One region of the Variovorax sp. Soil_C_17 genome, then DNA from elsewhere that is predicted to be linked to it. Evidence: predicted binding sites of a transcription regulator. Region 1 holds the regulator's gene; the other holds the start of a gene.

The links. Region 1 encodes LexA, which represses DNA repair genes until DNA is damaged. Its sites were predicted from a motif close to ACTGTATNNNNATACAGT; they were not measured.
Region 2: a site for LexA is predicted at 1,979-1,996, ahead of AC3A6Y_RS25700 (PA0069 family radical SAM protein). Genes of this name have one in related genera too.

The regions. Positions count from the first base shown of each region.
Region 1 covers NZ_JBDGIT010000003.1:544,114-547,516, forward strand. Annotated here, with positions in the region: gene AC3A6Y_RS17715 (asparaginase) at 1-972, opposite strand, end outside; gene lexA (transcriptional repressor LexA) at 1,047-1,721, shown strand; gene AC3A6Y_RS17725 (hypothetical protein) at 1,870-2,220, shown strand; gene AC3A6Y_RS17730 (D-2-hydroxyacid dehydrogenase family protein) at 2,422-3,403, shown strand, end outside.
Region 2 covers NZ_JBDGIT010000006.1:179,268-182,670, reverse strand. Annotated here, with positions in the region: gene AC3A6Y_RS25705 (efflux transporter outer membrane subunit) at 1-920, shown strand, start outside; gene AC3A6Y_RS25700 (PA0069 family radical SAM protein) at 871-1,959, opposite strand; gene AC3A6Y_RS25695 (transcriptional regulator) at 2,142-2,459, shown strand; gene AC3A6Y_RS25690 (BrnA antitoxin family protein) at 2,446-2,745, shown strand; gene add (adenosine deaminase) at 2,870-3,403, shown strand, end outside.

The sequences.
Region 1 (3,403 bases):
CAGCAGTTCCAACGCCAGCGCGATGCGCGCCTTCACCGGGGTCAGCGCGCCCGCATCGCGCAGCACAGCGCCAGGCGTGGGAAGAATGCGCCCCTGCATGCAGCGGGTGGCACGGACCACCGCAATGCCCGCCGCCTGTGCCCGCAGCGCGGCTGCTTCGAGCGATTCGTGCAGGGTGCCGTTGCCGGTGGCCGCCAGCACCAGGCCCTGCACCGGCTCCGCAGCACCTGGCTGTTGCTCCCGGATCAACACATCGACGATGCTGCCGCGCGCCTCTGCGTGGCTGAGCACGATCTCCACGCGGGGCCAGCGCTCGGCCTGCCGCATCAGCTCGAAGCAACGGCGGGCCGGCTCGGACGGCGAGGTCGGCCAGCTCCTGAGCTCGCGCAAGGCGCCCTCCTCCACATAAGCCACGGGTCCCGCATCGCCGGAATCGAAGGCGTCGATGCGGTAGGTATGCACCTTCTGCACATCGAAGGCGCTGTGTACCGTGCCCGCGCAGACCGCCACGACGCCCCGCGCACCCGGGCTCGCGGCAACGGCGACGGCATCGCGAACGTTCTGCGGGCCATCGGGCGTCAGCGCCGTGGCCGGCCGCATCGCGCAGGTGAGCACGACCGGCTTGGAAGGCGCCAGCACCGACTGAAGGAAGAAGGCGGTTTCCTCCAGCGTGTCGGTGCCGTGGGTGACGACCAGACCGGCGACATCGGGCTCGGCCAGCCAATGGGCGCAGCGTTCGGCCAGCCGGCGCCAGATCGAGAAGCTCATGTCCTTGCTGTCGACCTGCGCCACCTGCTCGGTCTGCAGCACGATGCCGGCGGGCGCGGCGATGCCCTCCAGCAGCTCGGTCACGCCCACCTGACCGGCGGTGTAGCCCACGTTGTCGCCCGCGCTGCCAGCGCGGCCCGCGATCGTGCCGCCCGTGCCCAGCACGATCACGCGTCGCCTGATTTCGCTGTCGTTGTCGGCCATGGCTTGCCAAAGCTCCCGAAACTGGTTAAAAATACAGGTACTGGATATGCAGCCAGTGCCGCAAGGAGTCGTCAATGCAGTTCGCCGCCAAGCTTACCGCCCGCCAGCAACAGATTCTGGACTTGATCCAAAGCGCCATCGCGCGCACCGGCGCGCCGCCCACGCGCGCCGAGATCGCCGCCGAACTGGGCTTCAAATCCGCCAATGCGGCCGAGGAACACCTCCAGGCCCTGGCGCGCAAGGGCGTCATCGAACTCGTGAGCGGCACGTCGCGCGGCATCCGCCTCAAGGGCGACGCACTGCGCTCGCTGAACGAATCGCGCAACAACCAGTTCTCGTTGTCGCTGCCCGGCATGGCACAGCTCGCCCTGCCGCTGATCGGCCGCGTGGCCGCGGGCTCGCCCATCCTGGCGCAGGAGCACGTGGACCAGACCTACTACGTCGAGAACACCCTGTTCCAGCGCCAGCCCGACTACCTGCTCAAGGTGCGCGGCATGTCCATGCGCGACGCCGGCATCATGGACGGCGACCTGCTTGCGGTGCAGGCCACCAAGGAAGCCCGCAACGGCCAGATCGTCGTGGCACGGCTGGGCGACGAGGTCACGGTCAAGCGCCTCAAGCGCAACAAGCAGGTTATCGAGCTGCACGCCGAGAACCCCGACTACCCCACCATCATCGTGCAGCCCGGCGAGCCTTTCGAGATCGAAGGCCTGGCTGTCGGCCTCATCCGCAACACGATGCTGATGTAGATCCGCACAAGGCGGCATGGGCGAAATCGGCCCTTGCCGTCCCACCGGCTACGACAGGTGGCGGGCGTATGGCCAAGGGCCATCACCCTGTCGCGGCCGATGACAGCAATCCTGCCTGTGTTCAATCTCTGACCTTCATGGAGTTCACATGGGAATCGCTCTGCTCAGCCTCGTCGACCTGTTCACACCCCTTCAATCGCTGGCCAGCCGCTGGATGCCGTCGCGCCGCCGCAGCGCCTCCGGCCTGCGCTACGTCGGCATCCGGCCCAGTTGCGCCGCGCGGCCTGCCGCGCCAACGTCTCACTTGTCCCACTTGTCCCACTTTTCAGCGCCGGCTCGGCCGCTGCGCGTGGTGCGCATGGTCGATGCGCAACCCAACGGCCCGGGCACGGGCCGGGTCGTGATCTCCGGCCGCATGGCCGATGTCTGCGCCGAGCTCGATCGGCTGGCCGCATTGGAGGCAGCCGGCGCAACGCCGTCGTCGGGCCGCCTGCATTGAGTACAGCGACCCACTGCCAGGCGCGCTGAGCGCCCGAGGCGCGGGCAGATCCGCGCAAACTTGCGCGGGCGCTCCGCGGGCAATTCCGCCGGCATTCCACACGGATTTCGCGAGCATGCCGCGGCCATATCCCAGAAGCGCCCTGCGCTTCTGGCGCACGGCACGCAGCCCCGCGGATGGTGCGAGGCACAATGGCACGCCATGAACATCGTGATCCTCGACGACTACCAGGACGCAGTGCGCAAGCTGCGCTGCGCCTCCAAGCTCGACGCGTATGCCGCCAAGGTCTACACCAACACCGTCAAGGGCATCGGGCAACTCTCGGTGCGGCTCAAGGACGCCGACGTGATCGTGCTGATCCGCGAACGCACCCAGATCTCGCGCCAGCTGATCGAAAAGCTTCCCAAGCTCAAGCTCATCTCGCAGACCGGGCGCGCCGGCCAGCACATCGACGTCAATGCCTGCACGGAGCACGGCGTGGCGGTCGCCGAGGGCTCGGGTTCGCCGCTTGCGCCGGCCGAACTCACCTGGGCGCTGATCATGGCGGCAATGCGCCGGCTGCCGCAGTACATCAGCAACCTCAAGCATGGCGCCTGGCAGCAGTCGGGCCTCAAATCCGCTTCCATGCCGGCCAACTTCGGGCTGGGTTCCGTGCTCAAGGGCAAGACGCTCTGCATCTGGGGCTATGGCCGCATCGGCCAACTGGTGGCGCGTTACGGGCAGGCCTTCGGCATGCAGGTCGTGATCTGGGGCCGCGAAGAAAGCTGTGCGCGCGCGCGCTCCGACGGCTTCCAGGTGGCGCCCAACCGCGAAGCCTTCTTCGCCGCAGCCGACGTGCTGTCCATCCACCTGCGGCTCACCGAGGAGACCCGCGGTCTGGTCACGCTCGAGGACCTCTCGCGCATGAAGCCCACCGCCCTCTTCGTCAACACCTCGCGCGCCGAGCTGATGGAGCAGGACGCGCTGCTCGCCGCGCTCAACCGCGGCCGGCCCGGACTGGCGGCCATCGACGTCTTCGAGAGCGAGCCGCCCCTGCAGGGCCACGCCCTGCTGCGGCTGGAAAACTGCATCTGCACGCCGCACATCGGCTACGTCGAACAGGACAGCTACGAGATGTACTTCGGCCAAGCCTTCGACAACGTCGTGAGCTTCATCAAGGGCAACCCCACCAACATCGTCAATC
Region 2 (3,403 bases), on a different contig from region 1:
TGCTGTCGCGCTCGATCGCGCTGCAGCGCCGCGCGCTCGAGCTCGTCACGGCACGCCACGACCTCGGCGCCGTCTCCGGGGTCGATGTGGCGCAGCAGCAGGCTCTGCTCGACAGCACGCTCGCGCAAGTCGATGTGCTGAAAAAGCAGCGCTCGCAGTACGAGCATGCGCTCGCCACCCTGAGCGGCACGCCGGCGCCCGGCTTTGCGCTGGCGGCCGACCTGCGCCCCATCGTGCCGCCGGCCATTCCGCTCGGCGTGCCCTCGGAAGCGCTGGAGCGGCGGCCCGACGTCGCCTCGGCCGAGCGCGCGATGGCCGCGGCCAATGCGCAGATCGGCGTCGCGACCGCGGCCTTTTATCCCAGCGTGATGCTGACGCCGACGGTGGGCGTCGACAGCCGCATGATCGAGACCTTGTTCGATGCGCCCAGCCTGCTGTGGTCGGTGGGCGTGTCGGCGACGCAGGTGCTGTTCGACGGCGGGCGCATCCGCGCCAACGTGGACTTCGCGCAGGCCGGCTACGAAGGCACGGTGGCCAACTACCGGCGCGTGGTGCTGACGGCGATGCAGGAGGCGGAGGACGGCATCACCGGCCTGGCCGCGCTCGACCGCGCGGTTGCGCAATCGCTCGCCGCCGTCGAGTCGGCGCGCCGCGTGCTCGATATGGCGACCAGCCGCTACGAGGGCGGCGCCTCGACCTACCTCGACGTGATCAGCGCCCAGCAGTCCTTGCTGGTTGCCGAGCGCCAGGCCGCGCAGCTGCAGGGCCAGCGCCTGCTGACCTCGGTCTTTCTCGTGAAGGCACTGGGCGGCGACTGGTGCGGTGTGCAATCGCGCGGAGCGAGCGGGAGCGCGAGCGCGAGTGCCGACGCTAGAACAGACTGCCCTGCCCCGCTGCGCCGGGTGGCCGGAACGCGCTGAGGTCGAGCGCGACGCGCTCGCGGTTGAAGCCCAGGCGATGCGTCGCCTTCTCGAAGCGCTGGCGGATCAGCTCGGCCCACAGGCCGCTGCCGACCATGCGGGTGCCGAAGGCGGCGTCATAGTCTTTGCCGCCGCGCATCTCGCGGATGCGCGCCATGATGCGGCCCGCGCGCTGCGGGTAATGCAGCTCCAGCCACTGCTTGAAGAGCGGCGCCACCTCCCAGGGCAGGCGGATCACCGTGTAGAAGGCGCTGCGCGCGCCGGCCTCCCAGGCGGCCTCGAGCACCTTCTCCATGTCCTCGGTGACGAAGGGGATCTGCGGCGCCACGCTCACCCCCACCGGCACGCCCGCTTCGGCCAGCGTGCGCACCGTGCGCAGCCGGCGGTGCGGCGCGGCGGCACGCGGCTCCAGCTTGCGCGCGAGCTCGCCGTCGAGCGTGGTGATGGTGACGTAGACCGCCGCCAGGTGCTGCGCCGCCATCGGCGCGATCACGTCCAGGTCGCGCTCGACGGCGCTGGACTTGGTGACCAGGCCGAAGGGATGGCGCACCTCCTGGAGCAACTCGATCACCGAGCGCGTCAGGCGCAGCTCGCGCTCGATCGGCTGGTAGCAGTCGGTTGCAGTACCGATCGCCAGGTTTTGCGGCCTGTAGCTGCGCCGGCCCAGTTCGGCACGCAGCACCTCCACGATGTTGCGCTTGGCGATCAGCTTGGTCTCGAAGTCCAGGCCGGGCGAGAGATTCAGGTAGCTGTGGGTCGGCCGCGCGAAGCAGTAGATGCACCCGTGCTCGCAGCCTCGGTAGGGGTTGATCGAGCGATCGAAGGGGATGTCCGGCGAGTCGTTTTCGCTCAGCACCGACTTGACGTCCTCGAAGCGCACCTCGGTCTGCAGGGGCGGCAGCGGCTCGCCGGAGCCCTCTTCGAGCGTGCCCCAGCCGTCGTCGAAGGCATCGCGCTCGTCGCGCTCGAAACGGTGGGGCAGGCGGGTCGCGGCGCCGCGGCCCTTGATGGCGTGGAGGGGAATGAAAGCATCGGGCATGGTCTTTCAACCTCGAATGACTGGATGGATATACAGTATTCCACCAATCGACTTGACGTGCACGCGGGTTCGCACTCGCGCCACCACCCACTTGCGTATAGAGAGAGAGAGGGTCAGCCATGGGCACCTCGCTACAAGCAATTCCCTGGGTTAGTTTACTTGTTACTACAATAAATTAAAAAATGCTGACCGTTATCGAGACGCCCGAATTCATCGCTTGGTCTGCCAAGGTCTGGTCTGATGCCGAGCGCATGGAATTCATCGACTGGATCTCGGAAAACCCGGAGGCTGGCGACGTGATTCCCGGCTCCGGCAGCCTGCGCAAGGTGCGCTGGGTGCGCGCCGGCATGGGCAAGCGCGGCGGCGCTCGGGTGATCTACTTCATCCGTACAGCACGCAACGAAGTGGTCTTGGTCCTGGTCTACGCCAAGGCCAAGTTCGACAACATCAGCACCCATGTGCTGAAGGCGATCAAGGAGAAACTCGATGCCCAAGACTAAGGATCCGGAAATGGCCGAGTTCGAGGCCGCTCTGCTGCGCAGCATTGATCAAGCACAGCGCGGCGAACATGCGGCGGCCCACACCCCCGCGCAGATTGCAGCGCGCAAGCGCGGGCGGCCTGTGGGCAGCGTCAAGGAAGATGCGAAGGTGTCGACGACGATTCGCTTCGACGCCGACGTGCTGGCAGGCCTCAAGGCGACCGGGCCGGGATGGCAGACACGCGCGAATGACGCATTACGCGCAGCCCTGAAGGCAGGACGATTGAAGGCGGAACCGACGCACTGACGGACCTGTCCGCGCGTGCGCGACACGATCCGGGTGGCGGCCGGGTTGCAACAGCGGCTCCGTCCAGGGGTGCCCAGGCGCCGGCATTTTGCTTGTGGCGGGTGCGCTCACTAAACTGCCCCGGATGACGCCCGCGCCCGCTCCCCTCGACGCCTTCCTGCACGCGATCCCGAAGGTCGAGCTGCACTGCCATCTGTTCGGCACCGTTCGCCACGCCACCTTCGCGGCGCTCAACCGCCGAGCCGGTGCGCCGCTCGCCGAGCAGGAGGTGCAGGACTTCTACACGCGCGGCGAGAAGCCCGTCGGCGTGCTGCGCGTGCTGCGCGCGCTCGATGCCCACCTGGTGCGCACGGCCGACGACCTGCACCTTCTGGCCTTCGAGTACCTGGAGGACGCCGCGGCCCATCACGTTCGCTACAGCGAGTTTTTCTGGAACCCGACCGGCACCGTGCACGCCTCCGGCATCGACTACCGCGCGGCGCAGGAGGCGATCGTGCGCGCCATCCACGACGCGCAGCGCGACTTCGGCATCACGGGCAGGCTGATCGCGGCGATCGACCGCGAGGCGAGCCCCGAGGCTGCGGTCGAGATGGTCGGATGGGTCACCTCGAACCGCTGCGACGAAGTGATCGGCATCGGCATCGACTACCGCGAGGTC